DNA from 2 places in the Murdochiella vaginalis genome. Region 1 is predicted to be linked to the other one. Evidence: predicted binding sites of a transcription regulator. Region 1 holds the regulator's gene; the other holds the start of a gene.
What was found. Region 1 encodes HrcA, which represses chaperone genes, less so after heat shock. Its sites were predicted from a motif close to ATTAGCACTCNATANTATNGAGTGCTAAT; they were not measured.
Positions count from the first base shown of each region.

Region 1 (8,709 bases):
CGGCAGGCGTTGTCGGCCTTTTGTACCGAGAAGAATGTCCACTTCCGGAAGCGCGGAAAGAGAATCCGCTGCCACTTGTGCATAGCAGCCGACCACGGCGATGATCGCATTCGGATTTTCGCGTTTCATTTTCCGAATCTGCTGGCGGCTCTTGGCATCTGACATATGGGTCACCGTACACGTGTTAATTACAACCACGTCCGCCATTTCCTCTCCTTGGGCAAGCTGATAGCCGTCACGCAGAAAGAGCTCCTCCATGGCCTCCGTTTCATATTGATTCACTTTACAGCCTAACGTGTGAAATTTAATTCGCTTCATCTTGTTATTCCGTTCGCATCCGATCCCGCTTCCGCCGGCCAAGCCGATTCGAGACATGCCCACTCGCCCAAAATCGTCTGCTTGCTCACGAGAAACCCAGCCTGTTCCAACGCATTTCGGATGCTCTCTTGCTGGGTCGCTAAAAGGCCGGAGAGCACCACGCACGCCCCCGGATACAGTACTGTCGGCAAATCCGGCAAAAGGCGCAGCAGCGGCCCGGCTAAAATGTTGGATACGACCACATGAAATTTCCCATCCACATTTTTTAACAGATCGCTCTCACGGAAGGTGATGTCCACTTGATTTCGTTTTGCATTTTCCCGGGCGGAACGCAACGCGTCTTCGCTGATGTCGGTGGCCAGCACGTTGTCCATCCCCCGCTTTTTCATGTAGATGGCGAGAATTCCCGAGCCTGTTCCCAAATCGAGGCCGCTCTTCCCCTCTAAAGGCAGACGTTCCAAGGCTTCCAGACACAACGTTGTAGTCTCGTGGGAACCGGTGCCGAAAGCCATACCCGGCTCAATGAAAATGGGGAGCCGTGTCGCATCCGTCGGTTGCATCCAGGATGGAACAATTTCCATGGTTTTTCCGAGTGAAAGGGGATGATAGGTCTTTTTCCATTCTTCTTCCCAGTGAGAATTGTCCACCTGCTTTTCCTGCAGAATGCGAATTTCTCCGCCATATTGCTCATAACACTGGCGTTCCAAGCGTTCGATCGCCTGACGTCCCATGTCGTCGTCGGAAAAGAAAACCAATTGGACCACGTCGTCTGCTTGCCATGCTTCATCGGCCGCTTTCTCGACGGCGCGATGCAAGTCGGCACGCAACGCATCGCCGTCGGCCAGTTCCCAGTCCGGATGCTGTGCCTCATACTGCGCAATGGTCGTCGGATCCAGTGTCTGTGTGCCCAGCGTATCGCTGTCAGCAAGAAGCGCTTGCGCCGCCTCTTCCCATTCACGCGCATACATCATGGTCACTTGTAAGAACTTCGTTTCCATCAATCAAACAATTCCTTTACCTTGTCCCAGAAGTTTTTCTGTTTTTCTTCGACCTCATCACCCATAGCCTTGGCATAGGCACGCAATGCCTCCGCCTGTGCCTCATTGAGATGCGTCGGGGTTTGGATGTCCACAACAAAATGCAGGTCGCCGCGCCGCTGGGTACGCACATCCGGAGCGCCCTTTCCTTCCAGTGTAAAGCGCGTACCCGTCTGCGTTCCTTGCGGGATGCGGAACGTTTCTTTCCCCTCCATCGTCGGAACATCCACCTCATCCCCCAGGGTAGCCTGTACAAAGGAGATGGGAAGCTCAAAATAGAGGTCGTTGCCGTGACGTTCATATATTTCGGACGGTGTCACGCGAATGACAATATATACATCGCCGGCCGGTCCGCCATTGGCACCACCGTGTCCCTGGCCGCGCATGGGCAAAATGTTGCCATCCGCCACACCGGCCGGTATTTTAACCGACAACGTGCGGTTTTCTATCTCTCGTCCTTGACCGTGGCAATGCGGGCAGGCCTCTTCAATGATTTCACCGCGCCCGTTGCACGTGCTGCAGGTCATCTGCTGAACCATGCGGCCAAATGGGGTGTGCATTTCCCGATTGATTACGCCGCTTCCGTGACAGGTCGGACAGGTTTTTTTCGCGGTACCGTCCTTCGCACCCGTACCATGGCAATGACCGCATTCGCTTTCTCGTCGAATGGTGAGCGTTTTTTCCACACCGAAATATGCCTCACGAAAGCTGAGACGGATCTCTTTTCGAATATCCGCTCCGCGTTGCGCGCGATGGCTACTCTGCGCACCTGCCGATCGACGGCCGAACAAATCCCCGAAGAGGTCTCCAAAGATATCATTCATATCGAAACCGAAGCCGCCGGCACCAGCGTTCATGCCGTTTTCAAAGGCGGCTTCGCCGTAGGTATCATAAAGTCGGCGTTTTTCCGGATCCTGCAGAATGCCGTACGCCTCGCTTAAATCATTAAATTTTTTTGCTGCTTTTTCATCTCCCGGATTGAGATCGGGATGGTATTGTTTTGCTTTTCGGCGGTACGCTTTCTTGATGTCGCCTATTTCGGCATCGCGCTTCACGCCGAGCACTTCATACGGATCTTGCAAAGCCGGCTCCTTTCTTACACTAAAGAGTCATTGTAATCGAAACCGCACATAAAGAAAAGGGCACCGAAGCGCCCTTTTCTTTCTATGCTTGCCTTGCCTTACTTCTCTTTGGGGTCATCCTCGTCAACTACCTCGTAATCGGCGTCGACAACGTCATCCCCCTGCGCGCCCTGGCTCGCACCCTGCGCACCGGCATCGGCGTTCGGTCCGCCTGCCTGCTGGCCTGCCTGTGCATACAGTTTCTGCGAAAGCGTATTGAGCTCGCCCGTTAACGCTTCGGTGCGCTTTTTGATGTCGTCGAGATTTTCGCCGCCCACAACATCCTTCAAGGCTGTAATTTTCTCTTCCACTTTCTTCTTTTCGTCTTCCGAGACTTTATCGCCCAATTCTTTCAGCGTATTTTCCGTCTGATAGATCAGCGATTCCGCCTGGTTCTTGACTTCAATGAGTTCCTTTTTCTTTTTATCTTCTTCCGCAAACTGCTCCGCCTCTTTCACGCGGCGATCAATTTCTTCATCCGAAAGATGCGTGGACGAGGTGATGGTGATCTTCTGTTCTTTGCCCGTTCCCAAATCCTTCGCACTGACGTTGACGATGCCGTTGGCATCAATGTCAAATGTCACTTCAATTTGCGGGATGCCGCGACGTGCCGCCGGAATGCCAGAAAGCTGGAAGCGTCCAAGCGTCGTATTATCCGCCGCCATTTCACGCTCGCCTTGCAGAACGTGGATGTCTACGGTCGTCTGGTTGTCGGCAGCCGTCGTAAAGGTCTGGCTCTTTTTCGTCGGGATGGTGGTGTTGCGCGGAATGAGCACCGTCGTGACACCGCCCAGCGTTTCAAGGCCCAGCGACAGCGGGGTGACGTCCAAGAGAAGCAGATCCTTGACTTCACCGGTCAACACGCCGCCCTGAATAGCCGCACCGAGAGCAACACACTCATCCGGGTTGATATCCTTCTGCGGATCCTTTCCAGTCAATTTCTTGACCAGCTCCTGTACCATCGGTACGCGGGTCGAACCGCCCACCAGCAAGACTTTGTTCAGATCGGAAGCGGTGAGGTTCGCATCTTTTAATGCGTTCAGAACCGGCTCTTCCGTTTTCTTTACGATCGGTCCAATGAGTTCTTCAAACTTAGCGCGCGTTACCGTCATATTCAGATGCACGGGCTGTCCGTTGACCGCCGTAATGAACGGCAGGTTGATGGTCGAGGTCATGGCGCTGGAAAGTTCCTTCTTCGCTTTTTCCGCAGCATCCTTCAAGCGCTGGTCGCTGGTCGGGTCCAGACGAAGATCCACACCGTTTTCTTTCTTGAAGTCCTCTGCGATGTAGTCCATCAAGGCATTATCGAAATCATCGCCGCCCAGACGGTTGTTCCCGCGGGTGGAAAGAACTTCGAAGACACCATCGCCCACTTCCAGGATGGAGACATCGAAGGTGCCGCCGCCCAAGTCAAAGACCATGATCTTGGAAGATTCTTCCTCTTTGTCAGCGCCGTAGGCCAAGGCGGCCGCCGTCGGCTCGTTGATGATACGCTTTACGTCCAAGCCGGCAATTTTTCCGGCATCTTTGGTGGCCTGACGTTGTGCATCTGTAAAGTAAGCCGGAACGGTGATGACCGCTTCGGAAACGGTTTGCCCCAGATAGCTTTCTGCATCGGCTTTCAGCTTCTGTAAGATCATGGCGGAGATTTCCTGCGGCGTATAGGTCTTGCCGTCAATTGTCACCTTGCGGTCGGTTCCCATGTCACGTTTAATGGATGAAATCGTCCGATCCGGATTCATAATGGCCTGGCGTTTCGCGGTTTCGCCTACCAGACGCTCGCCGTCTTTGGTAAATGCCACGACAGACGGGGTGGTGCGATTGCCTTCCGCATTCGCAATAATCGTTGCCTGGCCGCCTTCCATAATGGCTACTGCCGAGTTCGTCGTTCCTAAGTCAATACCAATGATTTTTCCCATATTCTTTTCCTCCTTGTCGCTCAGCCTTATTTCGCCACTTTGACCATGGCCGGCCGAATCAATTTTCCGTTCAACTTATATCCTGTCTGCAGGGTTTCAATGACGTGCCCTTCGTCCACCTCCGCACTCTCTTCGGTAAGTACCGCATGGTGCAGATTAGGATCAAAGGCTTCGCCATCCGCCACAATGGCTTCCACCCCGTTTTTTTCCAATATCTCGCGTAACTGGGAATGAATCATTTCCATCCCCAGGAAGAAATTATCGTGTTCTTTTTCCGTGGCTAAGGCGCGTTCAAAATTATCCACCACATCGAGCAGCTGCAGAATCAGACGCTCATTCGCGTAACGTATTGTATTTTTCTGCTCTTCCTCGGTACGGCGTTTGTAATTTTGAAAGTCGGCTTGTAATCGCAAATACCGGACGGCGATTTCTTCGTTTTTCGATTCATCTACGGAAGCATCCTTTTTGTCGGATGGATCGTCCGTTGTTGCGTTCACATTCCCTTCTTCGGCGTCGTCCCCATTTCTGTTCATCCGTTCGTCCGCTTCTTCATGAGACGTCTTTCCCGTCGCATCCGCGAAGGTATCGTCGCTTTGGTTCGGTTTACCACCGGTCTCCTGTGCAACCTCTTTTTCCTGTTGCAACAGTTCTTCGACTGTTACCTTTTTCTTTTTATTTTTCATGCTTCCTCCTTTCCGCGGCACGATACCACTTGCCGCCGGAATTCAACCTTAGACTCGTCCTGTAATGGAATCGAGATATTTTCCCATGCGCCGCACATGGCCGATGGCGTTGCGATAGTGTAACCGCAATGGCCCAATGATTCCCAGCGCTCCATAGACCTGATCGTGTACGCGAAACGGTGTCGCGATGAGTGAAGCCCGATGCAGCAGGGGCAATTCATTTTCGGAGCCGATACGCACGATCGTTCCCTCTTGCGGTGAGATTTGATCGAGCAAGCCCAGAAAATCGGAGTTCGTTCGCAATTCCTCCAGAAACTGTAACGCACCCGGCAGATCGCTGCCTTCTACGAAACGCAACCACTTGGCCATGCCTTGGAACACTACGCGTTCTCCATGCTTGGCATTGAGTCGTTCGAGCAAGGTCGGAATGAGCTCACTCATGAGGTTGCCGTGTGTCACCGTCCCGCTGAAATAATCGGATTGCAAGAAAGCGGAAACATCACAGAGACGATGGCCTTCAAACAACTCCTGGAAAATTTCACCCAGACGCTCGAGACGCTCTTTGCTGTAATCCCCGTCCAGACGAATCAACTCGGTGTCCACAAAACGCGTATTGAATACGGTTACTGTCAGCAATTCGTGCGCCGAAAGCGGCAGAAAACGAATTTTTTCGATGATATCGTCCGTGCGCGCCGGCAAAAGGGCAAACGCCACACTGTCAGTTAAATCGGAAAGAATCGTGAGCGCCTGCTCCAGTAAACTTTCCGGATCGTAGGACTGCTTCAGCAAACTTCGGCTGCTTAGAGCGGAAATCGGCTCCGGGTCTTCTCCGCGTCGCAATAACTCATCCACATACCAGCGATACGCCTTTTCGACGGGAACGCGTCCGGAAGAGGTATGCGCCTTTTCCAGATAACCCATGTGTTCCAGATCGCTCATTTCATTTCGAATCGTAGCTGCGGATATGTTCATCTCATAGTCACGCCGCAACGTTCGTGATCCGATGGGCTGTCCTTCGTGAATATAGGATTGCAAAATGGCGCCCAGAATGAACATTTTTCGATCGTCCATATTGCCTCCTTCCATGGATGAAGCCCATCAAGCTAGTGTCCGGTTTACGGTATCTTGCATGGAACAATGCAACCGCTCCGTTTCCATCCTGTTATCACTCTATCTCTTTGAGTGCTAACACTATGATACAAGGCATCTTCTCCTTTGTCAATGGAAAGCGAAAAAAATGTGGTGGTTCGTCGTCAGCCTTCCCACTCCCAAAGGATGTCGGATAAAACGTCATTTTGTACATTGAGTCCTGCCGGTGTGAAAGCAATATGTGTCGGCGTAACGCAGAGCAAACCATTTTTCTGTGCTTCGGCAATGCGCTTCGGCGCCATATCGAGTACATCGATGCCGTTGCGGGCATAAAACGCATTACGATCAATACCCTGTATTTTGCGCAAGCCCATCATGACCTGCTCAAACAGGTCCTCTTCCAGCGTACGCTCTTCGCGCTGCTGGGGCAAGCGTCCTTCCGCAATCTCCTTGCCATAGGCATGAATGCCTGCAGGATTGCGATAGCGTTCTCCCTGCAGATAGCTCGCCGCGCCGACACCGATTCCAAGATAGTCTGCAGCACTCCAATATTTCAGATTATGCCGCGAGGCATAAGATGGCAGCGCAAAATTGGAAATTTCATAGCGCGCATAGCCTAAAGCAGAGAGGCCGTTCAAGACTTCCTCTTCTTCCTGTAAAAGAAGTGCCTCTTCCGGCAAGGGCAGATCGCCATGTTGCGCCTGCCACGAAAAATAGGTTTTTTCTTCTAAAATGAGAGAATACCAGGAAACGTGTTGCGGACGCCATTCTTCTATAAAAGATAGATCCCGACGAATCGCTTCCAGAGACTGCCCCGGCAAGCCGAGAAGAAAGTCCACATTCACGTTTCGTACACCGGTCTCCCGCAAGAGAGCAATGTCCCTTGTAACGTCTGCAGCGGTATGCGTACGGCCGAGACGCGTAAGCAGCGTATCGGACATGCTTTGCACACCGAGCGAGACGCGGTTCACGCCGGCAGCAACAAGAGTCGCGAGTCCGTCTCTATGCAGCGTTCCCGGATTGGCTTCCAGCGTAATTTCCACGTCTTTCGCGAAGGAGAAGGCGGCGCGAAGCGCATCCAAAAGAGATACCACCGCTTCCGGCGGCAAAAGCGAAGGGGTTCCTCCGCCGAAATAAACAGTATCCACAACATACGAAACGGGCGCAAGAAACGGCATTTGTTGCCGCCCTTGCGCCTGGTCCAAGAGATGAATTTCCTGTTTTAAAGAGGAAAGATAGGGAGCCTGCAAGGCCTCGGCATGCGGAAACGTTAAAAAATCGCAATAGAAGCAACGCTCTTGGCAGAAGGGATAGTGAATATAGAGTCCAAGCGGACGAATTTCCGGTGCCGCTTGGAAGGTGTTCTCAGTTTTCTTCATCGTACTTCAGTACATTCAAAAATGCGCTCTGCGGAATGTTGACGTTTCCGATTTGGCTCATGCGCTTCTTGCCTTCCTTCTGCTTTTCCAGCAGTTTCTTTTTTCGCGAAATATCGCCACCGTAGCACTTGGAAAGCACGTCTTTGCGCAATGCGGAAACCGTCTCACGGGCAATGATTTTCGCCCCGATGGCCGCCTGGATGGGCACCGCAAACTGATGGCGCGGAATTTCTTTTTTCATCCGCTCGCAAATGAGCCGTCCGCGCTCATACGCTTTATCGCGATGCACGATGAGCGAAAGCGCATCCACCGGCTCACTATTGACCAGAATATCCAGCTTCACCAGATCGGAAGGCTGATAGCCCTGCAGCTCATAGTCAAGGCTTGCATAGCCGCGTGTTTTGGATTTTAACGCATCAAAGAAATCATAGATGACCTCATTCAAGGGCATCTCATAATGCATGGAAACGCGGCGTTCATCCATGTATTCCATGTTCTTATACACGCCGCGCCGATCCTGACATAATTCCATAATCGTACCGATGTATTCCTTCGGTGTCATGATGTCGGCACGCACAATGGGTTCCTCCACCCGTTCTATATCGGTCGGATCCGGAAAATCGGTCGGGTTCTGAATGCTATATTGTGTTCCATTGTGCAGCGTAATGTGATAAATAACGCTCGGTGCGGTTGCCAGAATATCGAGATTGAATTCCCGTGCCAGACGTTCCTCAATCACTTCCATATGAAGCATGCCTAAGAAGCCGCAACGAAAGCCGAAGCCCAGTGCGGCGGAATTTTCTTTTTCAAACACCAGCGCGGCATCGTTAACCTGCAATTTCTCCAACGCATCCCGCACACTGTTGACGTCCTCATTGGTGCTCGGATAGATGCCGGCATAGACCATGGGAACGACTTTTTTATAGCCCGGAAGTGGCGCTTCCGCCGGATTCTCGGCAGAGGTGATCGTGTCGCCGACCTCCGCATCGCCTACGGTTTTAATGGAACAGACCACATAGCCGACATCGCCCGTGGAAAGCTCATCGGTCCTCACGTGACCGCGTGCATCATAGCCGACCTCATCCACTTCGTATTCTTTGCCGGTCGCCATCAATCGAATGCGCATGCCCGGAACAATTTTTCCATCCTTCACACGCACGAAC
Region 1 is NZ_LR698969.1:1,490,160-1,498,868, forward strand. It holds gene mtaB (tRNA (N(6)-L-threonylcarbamoyladenosine(37)-C(2))-methylthiotransferase MtaB) at 1-318, opposite strand, end outside; gene prmA (50S ribosomal protein L11 methyltransferase) at 315-1,316, opposite strand; gene dnaJ (molecular chaperone DnaJ) at 1,316-2,437, opposite strand; gene dnaK (molecular chaperone DnaK) at 2,536-4,395, opposite strand; gene grpE (nucleotide exchange factor GrpE) at 4,422-5,078, opposite strand; gene hrcA (heat-inducible transcriptional repressor HrcA) at 5,127-6,149, opposite strand; gene hemW (radical SAM family heme chaperone HemW) at 6,332-7,546, opposite strand; gene lepA (translation elongation factor 4) at 7,533-8,709, opposite strand, start outside.

Region 2 (8,709 bases), 150 kb from region 1:
ACGGTAGAATGTGCTGCGCGAAAAAAACATCTCGCTGCATACTCTTGATATGGAGTAGCTTTTATAATAGCGATTTGTCAAAAGCGTCACGTCCTCATCGGAAAGATGAAGCAGCAACAGCTTAACGAGCTGCACTTCAATTTTCAGCCGCTCCAGAGTCGAAAAAAATTGTCGCTTTTCAAGTTCCAATAGAAAAGAGAGCGAAGGCAAATCCAGGCAAGACGACGAGTCGGATGAAACGGATTTTTGCGTCGGGATCATCGCGGCTACATAGTCATTGACGGATTGTGCTTCGCGCACGATTTCCTCTTCACGATAGCGTTCCAATTTTTCCTGATTTGTTTTATAACGGGAAAGTAAATCAATAATATGTGCGCGAATACGTGATTGATGTTCTGTAAAACCGGAATCCATTTTTCTCTCCTTTCCTCTCCTTCCGGAGAAGGTTTCATTTTGTCTCTCGAATAACCCTTTTGCTATCCCTTCCTCCTTCCACTTTCGTGAGGTAAACTTATTGTACCAAAGCTGTTCATCTGTCTATGTTTCCTGACGTTTCAATGTGTCTCAAGAAAAATACGCCGTCGCAACAATTTCATAAAACGGCATTCTTTTTCCCTTTTTTCAATAAAATAAAAACGGCAACAGAACGCACACTTCCGTTCTATTGCCGTTTTTCCAATTTTGTTTCTTTTTAACGCCTGCAGGACAAATTAATAGGCGCCGTACCCTGCCCCCGGGTTCATTCCTGGATCCTTCTTTTCTTCCGGAATGCTCACGACTGCGGCTTCCGTGGTAAGGAACATCGAGGCGATGGACACAGCATTCTGCAGAGCCGACCGGGTCACCTTGGTCGGATCCACAATGCCTGCACGGAACATGTTGACGTATTCTTCGCGCATGGCATCAAAGCCTTCTCCTGCTGCACTCGCCTTCACCTTTTCCACCACGACAGAGGGTTCAAGGCCCGCATTCGCGACAATCTGGCGCAACGGTTCTTCCAGCGCGCGCACAATGATCTGTCCGCCGACTTTTTCATCCCCTTCAAAGTCTGCAATATAGGCATCCACATCGTTGATCGCATCGATCATCGCTGTGCCGCCGCCGGCAACAATTCCTTCCTCGACCGCTGCACGCGTTGCAGAAAGGGCATCCTCGATGCGCAACTTCTTATCCTTCATCTCGGTTTCCGTTGCTGCACCGACACGCAGGACAGCAACGCCGCCGCCCAATTTTGCCAAGCGTTCCTTCAGCTTCTCCTTGTCGTAGTCAGACTCGGTATTTTCAATCTGCTTTTTGATCTGCTCTACACGCTGCGAAATGGCGCTCTTGTCGCCGTGTCCGCTGACGATCACCGTTTTTTCTTTATCAATATTGACCTTGCCGGCTCGGCCAAGCATGTCAATTGTGGCCGTCTTGAGGTCCAGCCCAAGATCTTCCGTAATAACACGGCCGCCCGTCAAAATCGCAATATCTTGCAACATTTCCTTGCGACGATCTCCGTATCCCGGAGCCTTGATTGCGACGGCATTAAACGTTCCACGAATCTTATTGAGCACCAACGTAGCCAGCGCTTCGCCTTCTACGTCCTCTGCAATAATGAGCAGTGTCTTCCCGGACTGTACGATCTGTTCGAGAAGCGGCAGAATATCCTGAATATTTCCAATCTTCTTATCCGTAATAAGAATGTAGGGATCTTCCAATTCCGCGACCATTTTTTCCGTATCGGTCACCATGTACGGCGAGAGGTAGCCGCGATCGAATTGCATTCCTTCAACGACTTCTAGCGTGTTTTCCATCGTCTTGGAATCTTCCACCGTGATCACACCATCTTTACCGACTTTTTCCATCGCTTCGGCAATCATCTGTCCAATTGCCTGTTCTCCGGCGGAGATGGTGCCAACGTTGGCAATGGCATCCATGGTGTCTACTTCCTTGGCCATTTCCTGCAACTTTTTCACGACGAAATCGGATGCTTTTTTCATGCCGCGCTTCACCACCATCGGATTTGCGCCGGCTGCAATATTGCGCAGGCCCTCGCGCACGATGGCTTGTGCCAGCAAAGTAGCTGTCGTGGTGCCGTCACCCGCCACATCATTGGTCTTGGTGGCGACTTCTTTTACCAACTGCGCGCCCAAGTTCTCAAAAGCATCTTCGAGATCAATCTCTTTCGCAATAGTGACGCCGTCGTTTGTGATAAGCGGTGCACCGAAGCTTTTCTCTAAAACCACATTGCGCCCCTTAGGGCCAAGAGTGACCTTAACCGTATCCGCTAATTTGTTCACGCCCTCCTGAATCTTGCTGCGGGCTTCAATGTTATAACTGATGAGTTTTGCCATACGTTCTCTCCTTACTCTTTCCTTTTATCTGCTGCAGTCAGTCACGAACAACAGCCAGCACGTCCTCAATCTTAATGACAATGTATTCTTCGCCATCCAACTTCACGTCGGTTCCGGCATATTTCGAATAAATCACACGATCGCCTATTTTAACCGCATCTTTGTATTCATCCTGGGCGGAAATTTTATCGCTGATAGCAACGACTTCCGCATATTGCGGCTGTTCCTGCGCCGATGACGGTAAGACAATTCCTGATGCCGTTGTCTCTTCTTTTTCTAATTTATGAATGACAATGCGCTCTCCGATTGGATTAAGTTTCATACGATCCTCCTGTCTTTTATTATCACTCTCTTTGTATGAGTGCCAACATGCTTAATATACCGCATGAAGAAACTTTTTTCAAGGCCTTTGTGGAAAATTAAAGGCGAGATCCTGGGATCTCGCCTTGTTTGATTCGATATCGCCTTCCCGTTTACTTGCTTACGGCGGATGCATCTGCCGGAGGCATTGGCGGCTTTTCCGTATTGTCCCACCCCCTGTTTGCGTCGATGCTCATGACCTGCTCGCGCGTAACCGTGCGTTCCTTGTTTTCTATTTTGACCAATACGCCTACAACGGCGATGCGTTTGCTCTCGTCCTGTGTGGTGGTACAGGTTGAAAGCGTCACGACGCGATCTTTTGCACTGAGCTTTTCCTTAAAATGAAAGTTCACTTCGGAGCGGTCCAAATCTTTCTGCAAATTGTTAAGAAATGTTTTCTCCTCCACATTGGGATCGCGATACGAATCCGTCGCATCGCGTTGGCGAATGGAAAAGATACGATACGTATAAATTCCTTTCTCGTTCACGAGAGAAAAAAGGTTATCGCTCTTGTCGACATAGCTCTGGTCCAAAAAGTGTTTGAGAATGCCGAACATCTCATCTCCGTAATACATCATGTGCCCGTAAAGAACCGTATTCTGATCCGTCAGATCGGGCTTGTTTTGATAATCCATAAAAGGAATGCCCTGAATACTGTACTTTTCGTCAATGCCTCTGCGAAGATAGTAGTCATTGTCCTTCGCCTGCAGAACCGGATATTGATTCGGTGCTCCGTAGATCATAATATAAGCAACAATATCCTTATTCATGGTCTTCAGGCGATTCATCAACGCTTCGTAATCCAACATCGGCGCATTCTGCGCCACGGAAGAAGCGGAAGAAGCCTCCTTTGGAATCGACAAATCGGCAAGCTGCTTCTGGACCGCAGCGATTTCCGAATTGGACTTTTGTCTTTCCCAAAGATAGGTGCCAATTTCTACTACACTAAACGCCATGATCATCAGGAAAATGCCCTGTATCAGACGCCGTAACCATTTTTTCATCGTTCTTCTCCTATCCTCGCCTGCATCGAGCTGAGGACCCCTATTTCTTACCTCTGCACCCCCGAATCGGCTGCCTGTTCAAATTATAAGCTTTGCGTCGTACTGCTTTCTTCCGGTGCTTTTTCTTTCTCATTTCCGTAAAAGCGTTTTGCTTCTTCAAACGCTTCCGGCGTCAATTCCGCTTTATCCAGCACGCCAAGAATGGCGAGACGATACGTATGATCGCCATCTCCCGTACAGGTGGATAACGTTAAGACTCGTTCCTTTGTGGTGACTGCTTTATCGTAGTGGAAATTGACCATACTGCCTTCGACAGCCTCTTTAAGTAAGGCCGCATATTCTTTTTCCGGCATGTTGGCACGGCGATACGGTGCTTCTTCCAATACTTTATGGATGGTAAACAGGCGATACGTATAAATGCCGTTGTTGGTGGTAATGGTAACCGTCTTTGGCGATTTGTCGGTAAACTCCTGTTCTTTATAATGACGCAAAACACCAAATTGCTGCAATCCGCCGGCATCCGGCATATGACCGTAAATGACGGTGTTCTGATCGGTCAGCTTCGAGGTGTTCTCCATATCCAGGAAAGGAATTCCATAGAGCTCGTATTCTTTATCGATATTGCGTCGCAAATAGTAATCATTGTCCCCCGAATACAGGAGCGGATAGGCATTCGGTGTGCCATCCAACGAAATCCAGCCTACGACATCGGCATTCCGTTTTTGCAAGTCTTTAATCTTTTTGTCAAAGCCGGGCTTTGCTAACGTGATCGTCCCGTGACGAATGCTCATCACCGTCTCGCTTGTCTCCTGCTCTTTGCTGCTCTCAGAAGCCGGTGCCGCCTCATCGCTTGCCGGGGCCTTTTTCTTTCCGCAAGCCGCGAAAAGAAGCACCAGGGCAAAAGCAACAACCAAAATCCCCCATTGTTTTCTTTTCATAACACACCCCTTTTCCTGCTTCGTTATTCCCCGATTGCGTCCAAGACTTCTTTTTTGGGCGTGCGATTTTTAATCCACGCTTTTGCTTTTCCTGTCAATTTCGTATCCTGATAAAGAATCGCACCGATCATCTTTTCTTCCGCATCAAAGAAGAACTTGCTAAAGGAACCATCTGTGCCTTCTTTATAGAGCATTTCTCCGTCATGCGATCCCGCAGAAAACAGCTTCACTGCACCGATTTGCAAGTTGGTAAAGAGCAACGGCGAATCATAGTGTGCTTCTTTACCGGACATGGTATCGCCCGCAACCTTTCCCATTTCCATCGCTGCGGACCAAAGTCCCATCGTTCGGCCATTCAGCTCTGCAACATCCCCTGCTGCCCAAACATTTGCTTCGCTGGTTTCCATGCGATCATTTACCACGATGCCCTTATCCTTTTGCAGCGTTTCTCCGGCTAAAGCCGTATTGGAGCGTACGCCAACCGAGAATACCACTGCATCGCAATCCAGCTTTTCGCCGTTCGTTAACGTCACACTGGTTACTTTGTTCTCACCGTGGACCGCCTTCAGGGACGCCCCAACATGAATGTGCAGATCTTCCTTGGTTTCAAGGCTCTTGCGAACCAACTCTCCGGTTTCTTTATCCAGCTGACGAATCAACAGATACTCGGCAAACTCACATACATGAACCTCAAAATTCTGTTGGCGAAGTGCATACGCCGCTTCCAATCCCAGCAAGCCGCCGCCGACGACAAGCACCCGACGAATTTGCGGGTAATATGCGCGAAGCGTATCCAAATCTTCCGCGGTACGAATGGAGGTGACTCCTTCCAATTTTCCACCCTCATACGGCGGAATAAAAGGATGGGCTCCCGTGGCAAGCAAAAGCTTGTCATAATGCAGACGATCTCCCTCGGCAAAAACAACCTCCTGTTTTTCATAATCCACCGAAGACACCGTCTTTCCGAGAAGAAGCTTTATGTTCTGCTCGGCATAGAATGCAGGCTTCTGGAGCAACAGATTCTCCGTCTTCTCTCCCGTTCCCATCGCTTCTGTGAGTCGAATTCGAAAATAAGGGGCCATGTTTTCGGCGGAGATTATTGTAATCTCTCCTTCCGCATCATTTTTTCTTATTTGTCTGGCGGCAAAGTACCCCGCAGCGCTGCCACCGATTATTACATAGTTGGTCATTGATTTGCCTCCCTATCATCATAAGCTCGCAATAGCTTCTACCTTTTCCACCAATCCCGCAAAAACGGAAAGCGCACTGTCCACCGTCTTGGGATCGGTCATATCGCATCCTGCCATCTTCAGCTGTTCAATCGGGAAATGGTGCGCGCCATCTTTCAAGAATGCGAAATAGGCATCTACATCTTCCTGACCGCCGTGCAGTACTTTTTGCGAAAGCACCGTAGCCGCGGTAAAGCCGGTGGCATATTTATATACATAAAAGTTGGAGTAAAAATGCGGAATGCGCATCCACTCGTAGGCAATCTCCGGATCCGAGATCATCGCGTCTCCGAAGTACTTTTTGTTTAATTCGAGATACAGGCGATCATAGTCCTCGCCCGCCAAGCTTTCGCCATTTTCAATACGCTCATGAACCGTTTTTTCAAATTCCTCAAACATCGTTTGACGATAGACCGTAGACTTGAAGCTGTCCAGATGGTGATCCAGAAGCTCTCGCTTTTCCTCTTCGGTTTTGGCATGTTTCGTCAGATAATCCAGCAACAGCAGTTCGTTAAAAGTGGAGGCAACCTCCGCCGCAAAAATCGTGTAATTGTAATAGAGAGCTTCATTGCTGTGCTTAGCGAAATAGCTGTGCATGGAATGTCCCATCTCATGGGCCAATGTGAACACGGAATCCAGCGTACCGTTAAAATTCAAAAGAATATAGGGGCGGCTTTCATAGGAACCGGAAGAATACGCCCCTCCCGCCTTTCCTTCACGAGGATAGACGTCCATCCAGCGTTCTTCAAAGGCTTTTCGATAGATTGTCTGATAGTCCTCTCCGAGCGGTGCCACCGATGCGATGCAAAGTTCCTTTGCTTCTTCAAAGGTATAGGTTTTCGCCGTTCCTTTAATGAGCGGAAGATAGACATCATACATATGCTGTTCCGTTAATCCCAGCAGCTCTTTTTTCTTCGCATAGTAACGATGCAGAAGCGGCAGATGCCGATCAACGCTCTCGAGCAACGAATCATATACAGATGGAGGAACATCATCTTCATAAAGCGTCATAGCCAGCGCACTGTCATAGTGGCGCAGCTCAGCTTCTGTCGTAAGAGCCTTGACGTTATTGGTGTATGCCGTCGAGATGGTATTGCCGAGTCCATGAAATGCTGTATACAGTGAAAGAAATGCTTCTTTGCGCACGGCAACATCCGGATTTTTTTCATGCGTTGTAAAATTTTGCTGTGTGAGCTCCTCCCCGTCCAAACTCTTTAACGGTGGAAAGTGCATGTCGGCATTGGTTAAAAAGTAGTAGATTGCATCCGGAGCTTCCGACAGAAAGTGCATTTTCGCCAGAAGATTTTCTTCCGAGGCAGAAAGCGTATGCTTCTTATAGCGGAAGATACGGGCAAACCACTCATGAAAAAAGGCGTACTCTTGATTTTCCATCAACGCCTTCTGCTCCTCTTCCGAAAGAGAGAGTAGATAGGGCTCAAAGAACGAAAAGGCGGCAACATATTCCTGCAGCAGGCGGGAAGCCGTTTGATACTGACGCTGCGCCTCACTGTTGCGGCTGTCCTCATCCTGTTTCATATGTGTATAAACGATCAGGTTTTCCGCAAGGATCTCGCTTTGACGATAGGCCTCCAGGATTTCCGAAAAATGGGCTTTCGGTTCTTTTGACCAACGTTTGAGCGACAATATCGTGTTCTGTAGTGTTGTAATATCCCGTTCCATCGCGGATGCGTCGGGATACATCTCATCAATCGCCCAACGATAGGCGATACTTTGTTTTTCGTCCATAAAATCTCCTTTCGGCAGTCTGTGTACCCTATTCCTTACTGTGTTATTCGAAAGCCGTGTTATCGGCGGCTTCTCATCGTTCGACAAAAAATGGTCTATGCGCGGCGGGGATTGCAAATCGATTGGCAATCTCATCCGGATCGGCCCAAAACGTCTTATTTTCCAGCTGTAGCGTTTCAAAACTTTCTTCGTCCGCCTCGTGCACAGCATCGGCTCGATGCGAAAAATTTTCTTGATCGGAAAAAGCTCGATTTCGATCACATGGTACGTCCGACAAGGGGGAAAGTGTCACGCGATAACCGATCATATGCCACTCCAGGTGTGAGAAAATATGCGTTGCGGGTTCCAAGGTTTCGATTTTTTGAATGTCTTTCCGACAAATCCCCTCTTCAAGTAATTGGAGAAGCACCTCTTTCTGCGTAAGATGACCGTCGAACATAGGAAAGAGCCATAAGCCGGCTAACAATCCTTTGGATGGACGCTGGTGCAGCAAGAGGCGATCGCCCCGTTGCATGACTACCACAGTTTTGTTTTCCATTTGTCTCGGTTTTTTCGGGCGCCGTCTGGGAAATTGCGACGCATCTTCCCTATTTGATACGGCACAAAATGCACGAAGCGGGCACGTCGGACACAGGGGCTGTCCATTCGCAACACAGATCAGAGAGCCCAGGTCCATTAAGGCCTGATTGAATGCTCCCGGACGTCTCGTGTCCATTTCCAGACGCATGCGTTCTTCTAAGCGCTCCTTGGTTTTCCGATCTTCGAGGAAGCCTTGTTCTCTCTCCAATCGCGAAAAAATCCGATACGCATTGCCGTCCGGCGCAATCACCGGCTGACCGAACGCGATGGAAGCGATCGCCCCTGCAGTATAGGCACCAATGCCCGGAAGGCGTTTGAGTTCTTCCAGGGTCGCGGGAATCTTGCCCTTTCGTTCCTGTACGAGCTGCTTCGCCGCTTTCTGTAGATTTCTGGCTCGTGAATAATATCCAAGGCCCTGCCAAAGCTTAAGCAAGCCCCCCTCGCTCGCTTCCGCTAAAGCATGGACATCCGGAAAGGCTTCCAGAAATCGTGTGTAGTAGCCCTTAACCGCTTCCAC
Region 2 is NZ_LR698969.1:1,343,103-1,351,811, forward strand. It holds gene FXY30_RS06025 (hypothetical protein) at 1-414, opposite strand, end outside; gene groL (chaperonin GroEL) at 711-2,336, opposite strand; gene FXY30_RS06035 (co-chaperone GroES) at 2,374-2,658, opposite strand; gene srtB (class B sortase) at 2,810-3,700, opposite strand; gene FXY30_RS06045 (class B sortase) at 3,784-4,638, opposite strand; gene FXY30_RS06050 (NAD(P)/FAD-dependent oxidoreductase) at 4,662-5,828, opposite strand; gene pepF (oligoendopeptidase F) at 5,847-7,613, opposite strand; gene mutY (A/G-specific adenine glycosylase) at 7,687-8,709, opposite strand, start outside.
Region 2: a site for HrcA is predicted at 2,677-2,705, ahead of FXY30_RS06035 (co-chaperone GroES). Genes of this name have one in related genera too.